Regions from separate parts of the Sporosarcina sp. P17b genome, predicted to be linked through region 1. Evidence: predicted binding sites of a transcription regulator. Region 1 holds the regulator's gene; each other region holds the start of a gene.
What was found. The regulator LexA, encoded in region 1, represses DNA repair genes until DNA is damaged. The targets are predictions, from matches to a motif close to CGAACATATGTTCG.

Region 1 (4,473 bases):
AAAGAAAAGTATTACAAGCATTCAAAAAGAATCAAGTAAGCGACTTTCATCTATCAGGCTCTACTGGCTATGGATATGATGATAGCGGCCGTGATGTGTTGGAACAAGTCTATTCGGATGTATTCGGGGCGGAAGACTGTCTCGTAAGAAATCAGATTATTTCCGGCACACACGCTATTACAATCAGCTTGTTTGGAATATTACGTCCAGGCGATGAATTGCTTTACATAACAGGTAAGCCATACGATACATTAGAATCCATTATTTCGGGGAACGGCAAAGATACAGGTTCATTGGAAGACTTTCAAATATCCTATCAGCATATCGATTTGAAAGAAGATGGATCTGTTGATTACGCAAAAGCAAAAGAAGCTATTTCCTCTAAGACGAAGATTGTTGCCATTCAACGCTCAAAAGGATATTCAAGCAATCCGTCATTCAGAATCCATGAAATAGAAGCGATCATTAAGGAAGTACGTAAAATGAAGGAAGATGTCGTGATTTTTGTAGATAATTGCTACGGAGAATTTGTTGAAATGAAAGAGCCTGTTGAAGTTGGAGCTGATTTAATGGCAGGTTCACTTATTAAGAATCCAGGTGGCGGATTAGCAAGAACAGGTGGTTATATAGCGGGCAAGAAGGACTTGGTTGAGAAGTGTGCATATCGTATGACGTCACCAGGCCTTGGAGCCGAAGCAGGGGCGTCACTCGACACGTTACTGGAGATGTATCAAGGATTCTTCTTAGCGCCGCATGTAGTAAGCCAGGCAGTCAAAGGCGCACTTTTCACATCTGCATTTTTTGGCAGTTTCGGTATGGACACGACACCGCATTACAGTGAGCGTCGTACGGATTTAATCCAATCAGTTAATTTCTTGAACGCGGAACAAATGATTGCATTTTGTCAGATGATCCAGCAAAATTCCCCAATCAATGCCCAGTACGCACCGGAACCTTCATATATGCCCGGTTATGCTGATGACGTCATCATGGCAGCGGGTACATTCATTCAGGGGTCCAGTATTGAATTAACAGCTGACGGCCCGATTCGACCACCTTATACAGCATATATTCAAGGTGGTTTGACCTATGAGCATGTAAAATCGGCTGTGCTCGATTCTATGGAACAGTTGCTTGAAAAGAACTTAGTATAAATAAAAAGTGTATCGAAAACCTTCTAGGTTTCACGATACACTTTTTTTATTAATGAATCATACGGAATACGCCAACAACTTTACCTAATATAGAAACCTTATCTACAATGATCGGCTCCATGGAGGAGTTTTCTGGTTGTAGCCGGAAATAGTCTTTTTCTTTAAAGAAACGTTTAACAGTTGCTTCGTCTTCCTCTGTCATGGCAACAACAATTTCACCATTACTTGCAGAGTGTGTTTGTCTAACAATTACACGGTCCCCATTAAGAATTCCCGCTTCTATCATACTATCTCCTACAATTTCTAACATGAAGATTTCATCTTCTGATGAACCAAACGTATCTGGTAATGGGAAGTATTCTTCTATATTTTCAATTGTTGTGATTGGATTACCAGCAGTAACTTTCCCGATTAATGGTACATGCATAACACCACTTTTTAATTCATCCAATCCTTCTGGATCCAAGATCTCGATGGCGCGGGGTTTAGTTGGATCCCGGCGTATGAAACCTTTACTCTCGAGTCTTGATAAGTGACCGTGAACCGTGGAACTTGATGCCAGTCCAACAGCTTCTCCAATTTCACGAACGGAAGGTGGATAGCCTTTTAAACGAACTTCATCTTTTATGAAAGCGAGTATTTCTTCTTGTCTTTTTGATATTTTCTTCAACAGATTCACCTCTTCTACTAGTTTACGAGCAATGGAATACTGAACCACTATTTTGAATATAGTATAACATGTGTTCGGCTACTAATCAAACAAAGGTTCTAATTTTGCTTGACATGGAATCGTATGTTCTCTTATAATTAAGAACAAGTATTCCGAACGTGTATTCTAAATACAGGAAATAGAGGAGGAATTATGATGGAGTATATTAAAGAATTTATCAAAAATAATTATTATTTTGCAGTATTATTAGCTGTTTGTGTTTCATTCGCTTGGGTTCAGTTCGATAAAATGGCTGAAGAAGATCACTATATGGAAATCGTTATTAATGAAGGAGATACACTTTGGCAGCTAGCGTCCAACTACTCTGAAGATATACCAACTAGCCACTGGATCGAACAAGTACGCTCATTAAATGAATTACCTACTGATCAAATCGTTTCGGGTGAATTACTACGTGTGCCTGTTAAAATGGATAAACAGACAGATATCCGAGTAGCTGAAGTAGGAGAGGGATCCAGATGACAGAAAAGAGATGTGTAATCTATTGCCGTGTGAGTACAGAAAAGGAGACCCAAGAACAATCTATTATTAGGCAACAAGAAGAACTTGAAAAATTAGCGTCTGAGTTATCTTATGATTGTGTTGGAATCTATACAGATCGGCAAAGTGGCTATGACATGGATCGGGAAGGTCTTCTTTCTATGTTGGATCAAATCCAAGATGGCACAGTCGATGCACTGTTCATTCAAGACGAAACACGGTTAGGACGAGGCAATGCAAGGGTCGCAATTTTACATGTGATTGCTAAAAGTGAGACTACTGTAATTACCAATCATTCTAACGGTACGATAGAACTGAATGAAATGGATACGATGTTGCTTGAAATTCTTGCAATCGTAGAAGAATATCAACGGAAATTACATAATGCAAAAATACGTAGAGGGATGAAACGTGCTGTTGACAAAGGGTATGATCCTTCGAAGAATTTACGTAATATCGACCAAGCTCCAGGGCGTGAGCGACTTGAGCTTCCAATAGAAGAAATTGTTTCACTACGCAACAAAGGTCTAACATACGAAGAAATTGCAACTGTATTAAATGGGTTAGGTCATGCGGTTAGCAAAGCGACGGTTCATAGAAGGTATAGGGAGTTTATAACACAGCAACACTAATAGGTTGCACTTTTCCTCCAGGTTGTTTACATTTTACTAAACGACTTATTTATGGAGGCTTTTAATAATGCTATCAGAAAAGAAAATACAACGTATCAATGAACTTGCGAAAAAAAAGAAAACAACAGGATTATCGATTGAAGAAGCCAAAGAACAAACGCAACTAAGAAAAGAATACTTAGAAACATTCCGTTCAAGTATGCGTGAGACAATTGAATCGGTCAAAGTGTTGGATCCAGAAGGAAATGATGTAACACCTGAAAAAGTCAAACAAGCTCGTGCGAACCAAAAACCGCTAAATTGATGATAGGTAAAGGATTAATATTGTAATTAGCGTTGGAATTGACTACACTAGAGTAGGAATATGTACTATAAAACACTCATATGAGACAGGACGGAAAGGATGTACAGCATGACCGAAAAAATCGATCAACTGGCAATAACAACAATCCGAACATTATCAATCGATGCGATTGAAAAAGCAAATTCAGGTCACCCAGGATTACCGATGGGCGCAGCACCGATGGCTTATACATTATGGACGAAGCATTTGCATCATAATCCATCCAACCCACAATGGTTCAATCGTGATCGTTTTGTACTTTCAGCGGGTCACGGCTCGATGTTACTTTACAGCTTGTTACACTTGAGCGGCTATGGCTTGAGTATTGATGACTTAAAGAACTTCAGACAATGGGATTCAAAAACTCCAGGACATCCGGAATACGGACACACAGCAGGAGTGGAAGCGACTACAGGACCTCTTGGACAAGGAATTGGTATGTCTGTAGGTATGGCAATGGCAGAGAAACATCTTGCTGCAACGTACAATAAACCAGGTTTTGATATTGTAGACCATTACACATACGCACTTTGTGGTGATGGCGATCTAATGGAAGGCGTAGCAGCGGAAGCTATTTCTATGGCTGGCCATCTTCAATTAGATAAATTGATCGTATTATATGACAGTAATGATATTTCTTTAGATGGCGACTTGGATATGTCTTTCTCTGAAAACATTAAAAAGCGCTTTGAATCCTATGGCTGGAACTACTCAAGAGTAGAAGATGGCAATGATATAAAATCTGTTTCAGATGCAATTGAAGCAGCAAAAGGCAACACAGGCGGACCGACAATCATTGAAGTGAAAACTGTCATTGGTTATGGTTCACCAAACAAATCTGGTAAGGCCGATGCACATGGAGCGCCACTAGGTGAAGATGAAATGGCTCTTACAAAAGAGTATTATAAGTGGACGTTCGAAGAAGACTTCCATGTTCCTGAAGAAGTTTATGACCGATTCAATTCAGCAACAGATCAATTAGGCGTGCAATCAGAGCAACAATGGAATGACTTGTTCGAAAGTTATCAAAACGAACACAAAGAATTAGCTGCACAATTTAAACAAGCGATTGCAAATGAACTTCCAGCTGACTTAAAGGACCAAATGCCAGTTTATGAAGCAGGTGCTTCTGTG
Region 2 (4,473 bases), on a different contig from region 1:
GTGTCGCAATCGACGTGAACGTTCCATGCAATAAATGTTCTTCAATAATCTTTATATAATTTTCATCAATATCTACTTTATCCATATACGCGACGTCAGGCGACTCTTTATACGCGCCTTTCACTAAACGAAGACGTGTATCCTCGTATCTTTTCGTATTGTCCATCGCATTGTGGAAATACGCTTGAATGACCGTACCGATATTTTTATAGCCCGCCACCTTCAATTCATCGAGTAGCTTAAACGTCGGGTCTAGCCGGTCGTAATTTTCCATGTCGAAATTAACGAAGATCTCGTTTTGGCTTGCACGTTCAACGATTTCTTCGATTTGTTGTTTACAAAAGTCATAGTCAATATCGAGGCCAAGCTGTGATGGTTTGAGTGAGATGTGCGCATCCACTTGATGTTCTTGGATTGCGTCCACTACGGCTAAGATTTGTTCTTTCGCTTCGATGGCCTCGCTTTTTTCGAACACAAATTCACCCAGATTGTCGATCGTGCATGAAATACCTGCTTGATTGAGCTCTTTGACACTTTTGATCATTTCTTCGATGTTGGTTCCTGCCACCACTTGTTGGGCTCCTAATTGGAAGCCGTATGTTTGGGCAGCTTGATTTAATAGTTGATTTTCAGATAAACCGATAAAGAAATCTCTTAGCATAGTTTCCACCTCAATTGTATATTTAGTATATTGAAATTATAACACTATTTCGTCATGTAAGCCCATACAATAGTTTATTCAGTTTATTTTCAAAATCCGATAAATGGTAACATGCGATCTGCGGGACTATTCGGTTTGATGATTTCTTGTAAATCGAGTAACGGTATCGGGAAATAAGGGAAACCTGCCACGTAAGGAGAAATTTCGTACAATTGGAAATAAACAACCAAACTAGTATCACCTATATAGAAATCCTGATCAGGACGTATTTTAGTGAATGGTTCTAAGACGGGCGTTTTCCATTGCTGAATATGACGTCTAATATATTCCGAGATTTTCTGGACATATGGACTGCCCGGCTTAAATAAATCTTGCAAATTGTATTGCCTTCCCGTCTTCGTATCGAGCGTCAGCGATTTAACGTATGTCATACCATGCGCTCCGCCTGTGAATGAGTAGACGATTAAGTTGATACTTAAAATATCACGTTGGTTATTTTTGACTTCGTAATTTGCCACCAATTCCACAAGACTTGATTCATAATAATTATTTTCCACAAGTAATTTATTCATTTCCTTGAAGAGTACGTCATTTAGCTTCTTCTGGACTTTTGGATCATCTAGTTTCGTGATGACAGGATAATACACATCCACTTTTGGTCTCGTATTCGATAGATGATACGTTTCTATAACAGCAGGATTTTTCATCGTTTCATCCTTCCCCAGACATTTGTCTACTATATGCAAGGGTTGGATGGAAAGTTTCTCGCTTTTTTTTCTGTCATATGATAGGATAAACACTGACTGATATGAGGATGTGAAGTAAAATGATCAATATTACATTACCTAAACCGGACGTAACGATCGTTCGCAGAAAACAAGAAATGGGACCGGATGAAACACCGATCAAGCCAATCTATGGTTTCATCGATTTTCATGATATTCCACGGGATAAAGGCGGCCTTTTGTTGTTCTTCAACCAAAGCGACGAGTTGTTATTCGTAGGAAAAGCACGAAAATTACGTCCACGTCTGAAAAAGCATTTTGAAGACCAAGTGTCTCCATTGCGTAATCACCGTGAAGAAGTAGCGAAAATTTCCGCTGTTATCATCGATGATCCAATGGAACGCGAAATCTACGAAACGTACGTAATCAACACACAGCAAGCCAAGTACAACGTAGAAAAAGCATTTTTCAGAGACTGAGCTGTCTGCCTTCGCAGACGGCTTTTATTTTTGTCTACAATCCGTCAGCTTCTCTTGATAACCGAACATCCATCACATCCGCCACATGAATTCTTTCTGTTCCGAACGGGTCGCGCAGTACAATTGTCATCGTCTGCAAATCGAGCGCTTCAATCACCCCTTGATGAAAGCGGACTTCCCCATCATGCCACGTTTTGATCCATGTCTCACAACGTCTGCGCCAAGCAACTTCAAGCGTCTCCTGCATCGTTTGTAGCTCCCAGTCAGTCAACTCGGGTCGTTCTATATAGTGGTCTTCCTGCTGCCAATCACGCAGTCTCTCGAGGTGTTCAGGCAGCATTAGCGAGGTCCACTTCAATTTCCCTCTATCTCGATTCCTTTCCATCACGTATTCCCCATTTCTTAAGCGTATGTATGTTCGCAGTATACAGAACGTACATTCGAAAATCAATAGTAAAAAAGACCATCGCCTGAAAAGCGATGGTCGAGTGTTTATTTAGGTAATTTGAATGAACCGACAAACACTTCAAGTTCCTGCGCCATTTGATTGGTCTGCATGGAACGTTCTGAGATTTCTTCGATGCTTGCTGTCGTTTGCTCGGCAGCTGCTGCAATATTATTCGTCATATCTTCTATATTTTGTACAGAGTGTGTCAAGTGCTCGATCAACTGAACAGCTTCTGTTGATTTCGAAGCTTCTGACGTCATCAAGTTCGAGATGTTTTTAATTTCTTTGACAGTTTCTCCAACTGCTACGGAAATATTACTCAAAGACTCAGACGTTAGCTTCACCGTTTCTGTACCTTTCGTGATGTGTTTCGTATTTTCTGATGTGGAAGTAATGACTTGCTGGATGCGATCCGAAATATCTTTCACCAGCTTCTCTACTTCGAGTACTTCTTGATTGGATTGCTCAGCAAGGTTTCGTACTTCTTCCGCAACTACCGCAAAGCCTTTACCGTGTTCACCTGCACGAGCCGCTTCAATGGATGCGTTCAATGCGAGTAAATTCGTTTGAGCTGCGATTCCCGCGATGGAGCCCGTGATGTTTTGAATCTTCGTCGTAGACTCAACCAAGTTTTGGATGGTGTCTCCTACTTCTTGTGAACCATTTCTAATTAATTCCATATCGTCACGAATTTCTTCCGCACGTTTCGCGCCTTCTAGTGCAATCTTCATCGTTTCATTGGAATTATTTAGCATGGAATCGGCACTTTGCTTCGTGTTGTCCAAACCACTTGCTAATCCCGTCAGAATACCCGTTGCGTGCTCCGCAGACGACGTGCTATCTGTAACCGCTGTGACAACTTCTTCAATATTATTCGCAACCATCGTAATCGCTTCACGCATTTCAGAAAGTGATGCAGAAGTTTCTCCCGCGTTTTCAGATAAATGCTGCGAAGTCGTATTCATCGTCGCAATCATATCTTGTAAGTTCACCGTCATCCGATTCAGTGTACGAGCCAAGTCGCCCACTTCGTCTTGTGATTTCACTTCTGTCGGTTGAACCGCCAAGTCGCCGTCCGCAATTTTCTTCGCTTGCTCAATTAAACTCGTAATCGGCTTCGTTTTCCGACGAATCAGGAAGCCTGTTCCGACTGAAGCCAGCAACATCGGAATGATACTAAGCAAAATCCCATCGCGTACGACATCCCATGTACGTTGTTTGACAATGTTGGCATCAAAATCAATGACACTTACTGCGATGATTTCTTTACTAGTATCCTGATCCTTATGAATAGGCGCATAACCTGAAAGTCGCTTCATGTCGCCATACTCGTAAGGTTGAGAGTAGGTTGGATGTTGGTGTTCAAGTAACTCATCAATCGCTTCTTTGTCCAAATGGAACTGATCTCCCGGTTTAAACCCTTTCGCCCTCAAATTATCGTCAAGCGCAATGAGTTTTCCGTCCAAATCCACAATATATTGTGTTTCAAATATATTCTTGTGTTCAGTTGTCCAGTTCAACGTCTTACCAATCTCATCTTGTGTATCTGCCTCACCAGCTAATGCCTTGTCCATATCACCCGGTCGAATCAATCCAGTAGTAATATTGGCACATCCATATGCTTCAATTCCTGCAGCGTCATATAATTTGTCATAAGCAGTCTTATATGTAGCTAGTGATGTAATGGCTAACATCACCACCAAGATTCCAGCTATAATCGTACCTAGCTGAAATGTTAACGAATCTTTAACTTTCATCAAACCTTATGCCCACCTTCCTATTTAGTTCATCTAGTTCATTCGTTGTCTTTATCATACGCTATCAATCTACAATTAAAAAGAAGAAAATGAAAAACTCTTTAAATATAAAATAATAAGCAAGACGTAGGTATTATTATCGTGTCACAACTGTTTCATTTCGTATATAATATTGTATGATGAATAGTATATAAACATAAAGTTTCTTGAAGGAAAGGGAGGCGTTCTTTTTGAATGAAAAACAAACAATTTTTAATTTGGTACATTTAATGGATCAAGTGACGAATAAAATGCTGATCCGTTTCCAGCAAGAATCTAAGCTGTCCCTAGGCATCTCCCATATCCTTGTGTTGCTAGAGTTACATAACAAAGGTGAGCAACGTCCTTCTGACTTGGCTGAGAC
Region 3 (4,473 bases), on a different contig from region 1:
TGGAAGCGACGAAAATTTTGATAGTAGATGATCACCAATTGTTCCGTGAAGGAGTTAAACGAATTTTAGATTTTGAAGAATCGTTTACCGTAGTAGCAGAAGGCGACGATGGAGTAGAAGTAGTGGAGTTGTACAGAGAATATGAGCCAGACGTAGTGCTGATGGATATTAATATGCCACGCATGAATGGTGTAGACGCAACTGAGCAATTAGTTAAAGAGTTCCCTGATGCGCGCGTTATCATGCTATCGATCCACGATGATGAATCATACGTTACACATGCTTTGAAAACAGGTGCACTAGGCTATATGCTAAAAGAAATGGATGCAGACGCAATTGTACAAGCAATCAAAGTAGTAGCGAATGGTGGTTCGTACTTGCACCCGAAAATCACGCATAACTTGGTATCTGAATTCCGTCGTTTAAGCGAAAGAGAACATAAAGGATCCTTCCAACAGAACGATATTCGTCGTCCACTTCATTTATTGACGAAGCGCGAATGTGAAGTTCTGCAATTGCTGACAGATGGCCAAAGTAACCGAACAATTGGTGAAACGCTATTCATCTCAGAAAAAACAGTGAAAAACCACGTTTCAAGCATTCTACAAAAAATGAGTGTAAATGACCGGACACAAGCTGTTGTAACAGCAATCAAAAATGGTTGGGTAGAAGTAAAATAATTAAAAATGAAAAAAGGTCTTTGCACGCTGAAGGCCTTTTTCTCTACGTAGGAGGAGCATATGAAGAAAAAAATAGCAGTCGCGTCCATGGCGTTGGTACTCGTATTAGGTGCATGTGGTAACAAAGATGAAACAAAACAGAATGATCCAGAAACTGGCGAAGCAGCACCGGGTAATGGAGCAATCGATCATGGAATAGATGATAATAAAGTAGGGTTCAGCATGGCTGGCGACGAAGTTGAAGAAGCTGTAGATGTGCCGAAAGAAGAGAAAGAAAAAATTCTAGCTGCTTTTGATAACTATATCGAAACGCTGAACAATCAGGATGTCGAAGGGTATCTTGCTACACTTTCTACCAAAGGCTATGACTTAGATGAAGAGCGTCAAGCTACAGAAGAAATGCTTGAGAATACTACAATGAAACGCGAAGTAGACAATGAAACGATTGTAAAATATAAAGAAGACAGTGCACAGTTATTTTCTACGTTAAAAACTACATTCACGGATATTGAAACAGGAGTAGAAAATACACCTGAAGGCCGTCAAGTGACTGTGTTCAATAAAGAAGACGGTGAGTGGAAAGTGTTCTCTATCCACTTTATCGGCGATGAACCAGGTAACCAATAAACGAGTACACATATCGATTTTGTGACAAAACTTCCAGTACTGACAACTGGAAGTTTTTTTATGCAAAAAAAAGCCATACTATGAGTACTTGCTTTTCTGCGCTAAAGGAATTATAATCGATGTAGGAACATACGTTCTGTAAGGAGGCGATTTCTGTGCCTTTGATCCCCGCGGAGGCAATGCCCTATTTAGAGAACTATATTTACCTGCCCATGCTATTGACGATTATGGAACGGGATCGCCAGTTACTGGAGAAGGTGCCGTTCAAACTGAAAAGTCCCTATCTTAATTTGCTAGACGAAACGATGCATACCGTATCCACTGATTTACAAATGACAGCTATGTATTTGCATGAGCACAAAATGAAAGTAGTACGCCGTTCAACAGATGAACTGTTTACGGAATATGTATTTTTACATGATGGCTATCAAGATATACGCCGCTATTTGAATGTACGCTTACGTAATCGATCGGAAGAACTGTTAAATTTGTATCTCAGGAAATTGGTGAATCAGAGCTCTTCGGGTCCATGATCATATAATATGAACTGCGTAACTGCTCCTGAGCATTTTCAAATCGTTGCGATAAAATATGTGACAAGGCCATCTGCCGATAAACGGTAGCCAGTGATGTATCAAGTTGCATTTGCGTATCGTTTTTCAGAACGACGGAGACGCCATCTTTGTTCTGAACAGCATCTTTTACTGCGTGATAAGCTACCCACGTGTTTTTATGTAAGGTAGGGGACAGTAAAGGGAAAAATAATAGCGGCTGATCATTTGAATGCGTCAGCATGATCGGAGGCTTTGGACGATTTCTTAAATCCACCTTGGAGCTGTTGATGATGGACTCGAAGTTGGAACGGTAATGCGCACAAGAATCTCTCATGATTTCTAATGGTGTTTTCTCAACAATGAACGTCCGGTCGCTTTCCACTACTTTTGTATAGTATGGGTTGGCATGTTGTCCATGAAGTAATGCAAAAGTATGGAATGTTACGATGTAAGACGACAGATGATGTGGATTAGCCATATTCTTCCCTCCTGTTTTATAGGACCATATACGTATTAATTATAGTATAGAAAAAACTAAAATCAACTGTAATGTTGGAAGATGGCGAGTATTCTATCAATATGTTGTTTTTTATCGAATTATTGGCAGGTAGCTGGTAAAGGTGAAGGCAACGTTGATCAACGTTGCAGGCGGACGCTTTTCCGAGGGCGCGGCTTGAGCCGCTGATCCTCCGGGAGTCGCCGCCTTCCACTTACGATCAACTAGTTTGTTGTTCTATCTATCATGTTGCTAATTACTGTTATTGGTGATGAGAATAGATTGGGTCGTTGCTCGATATTGGCTTGTGCATGGAAAGTAGTGAGGGCTCGTGCTTTGGACTCGCACAGGCACGTGGGGGATTGCCTCCAGCCATGAGCCAGCTGGCGGTGGAGCTGCCAGTTGTCTCACGGCCACGGCCTACCCCGCAGTTGTGCCTGCGCTACTGAGTGGTTGACAAGTTAGATTGTGTTTTATAGAAAATGAAAACCAGTGACTGGGTGGTACGATTCTTCTGTCTTAGCAAAGTCATTAGGAGATAGATTAGGTCGTTGCTCGATATTGGCTTGTTCATTGAAAGTGGTGAGGGTAATGCTTTAGACTCGCGCAGGCACGTGGGGGATTGCCTCCAGCCATAAGCCAACTAGCGGTGGAGCTGCTAGCTGTCTCATGGCCACGGCCGACCCCGCAGTTGTACCTGCGCTACTGAGTAGTTGACAATTTTGTTTGTGGTTTATAGGAGATAAAACCAGTAACTGGGTAGTACTAGTTCCTATTCTTGCAAAACAAGTATTTGAACTGTCCTACACACTATCTAACGAAGGCGGCTGCACGTGGTAGGCGTTGTAATGAGACAGCCAGGCGCACTTTCCTGTCTGGCTCATTGCGGAAGCCATCCACCACCGCCGAAGTGGGGCCAATGATCGCCCCACTTACACTGCCAGTAAAACCACTACTTTAGCATAAAAAAAGGAAGAGTAGGGTTTGCAAAAACTACTACCTAACATCGTATCCTACTTACTATCCACCACCGCCACATCATCAAACCCCAACACAAAAAAACTGAAGACATCCCCACATTCTTAGGGCATGTCTTCAGTCACTTGCATTTATTTAGTTCTGATAATCAATAGCCGCTGCGCCCAATGTCTTAGCCGCTGCCATCATAGCCTTTTCATCGAAATCAAAACGTGGATGATGATGTGGATAAGCATCTGCTGGCTGTGCGCCCGTGAAGAAGAACGTACCTGGAATCTTTTCGAGATAGTAAGCGAAATCTTCGCCGCCCATTTGAGGTTGCATCTCTTCTACGCCTTTTAAACCAGGAATAGACTCAGCTACTGCTTTTAGGTAGTCCGTTTCTTTTTCGTGATTAACTACTGCTGGATAGCCGCGGAAGTATTCCACGGTGATTTCACAATCGTTTGCAAGTGCTGTACCTTCAGTTACGCGCTTGATTTCTTTTTCCATCTGGTCGCGTACGTCGTTTGTGAATGTACGAACCGTTCCACCTAGAACTGCCTGATCCGCAATGACGTTAAAGGCATTTTCTGAAACGAATGAACCGACGGATAAAACAGCTGATTCGATTGGATCAACGCGTCTTGAGACGATTTGTTGAAGATTCGTTACTAACTGTGAACCGATTACGATCGCGTCTTTTGTTTGATGCGGAGCAGCGCCATGTCCGCCAGCCCCTTGAACGGTAATGTTAAATCGATCCGCCGCAGCCATCACTGGACCTGCACAGTAATGGATCACGCCTGATTCGAGTAGTGACCAGAGATGCGTACCGAAAATCACATCGACGCCTTCTAGACAACCGTCTTCGATCATCGCAATAGCGCCACCTGGAGCTAGTTCTTCTGCGTGTTGATGGATAAATACATATTCTCCTGAAAGCTCATCGCGCATTTCATTCATCGCTTTTGCAAGTTGAAGGAGAGTGGCAGTATGGCCATCATGCCCACAAGCGTGCATAACGCCTGGTACAGTGGAAGCGTAAGGTGTATCTTTTTGGTCTTGAATAGGTAGTGCATCAAAGTCTGCTCGCAAAGCAACTGTTTTCCCAGGCTTCGCACCTTTGACACGTGCCACGACACCGTTGCCGCCAACA

Region 2: a site for LexA is predicted at 2,273-2,286, ahead of CSV76_RS13500 (YolD-like family protein). Genes of this name have one in related genera too.
Region 3: a site for LexA is predicted at 1,432-1,445, ahead of CSV76_RS12360 (YhjD family protein). Genes of this name have one in related genera too.

The regions. Positions count from the first base shown of each region.
Region 1 is NZ_PDYP01000001.1:275,519-279,991, forward strand. Features, by position in the region: gene CSV76_RS01370 (methionine gamma-lyase family protein) at 1-1,154, shown strand, start outside; gene lexA (transcriptional repressor LexA) at 1,204-1,824, opposite strand; gene yneA (cell division suppressor protein YneA) at 2,020-2,346, shown strand; gene CSV76_RS01385 (YneB family resolvase-like protein) at 2,343-2,996, shown strand; gene CSV76_RS01390 (DUF896 domain-containing protein) at 3,064-3,300, shown strand; gene tkt (transketolase) at 3,409-4,473, shown strand, end outside.
Region 2 is NZ_PDYP01000013.1:73,847-78,319, reverse strand. Features, by position in the region: gene CSV76_RS13515 (proline dehydrogenase family protein) at 1-661, opposite strand, end outside; gene CSV76_RS13510 (DUF3298 and DUF4163 domain-containing protein) at 751-1,368, opposite strand; gene CSV76_RS13505 (nucleotide excision repair endonuclease) at 1,488-1,865, shown strand; gene CSV76_RS13500 (YolD-like family protein) at 1,900-2,205, opposite strand; gene CSV76_RS13495 (methyl-accepting chemotaxis protein) at 2,358-4,070, opposite strand; gene CSV76_RS13490 (MarR family winged helix-turn-helix transcriptional regulator) at 4,301-4,473, shown strand, end outside.
Region 3 is NZ_PDYP01000011.1:9,276-13,748, forward strand. Features, by position in the region: gene CSV76_RS12350 (response regulator) at 1-680, shown strand, start outside; gene CSV76_RS12355 (nuclear transport factor 2 family protein) at 741-1,307, shown strand; gene CSV76_RS12360 (YhjD family protein) at 1,463-1,840, shown strand; gene CSV76_RS12365 (competence protein ComK) at 1,803-2,339, opposite strand; gene CSV76_RS17855 (hypothetical protein) at 2,689-2,814, shown strand; gene CSV76_RS12370 (M20 metallopeptidase family protein) at 3,471-4,473, opposite strand, start outside.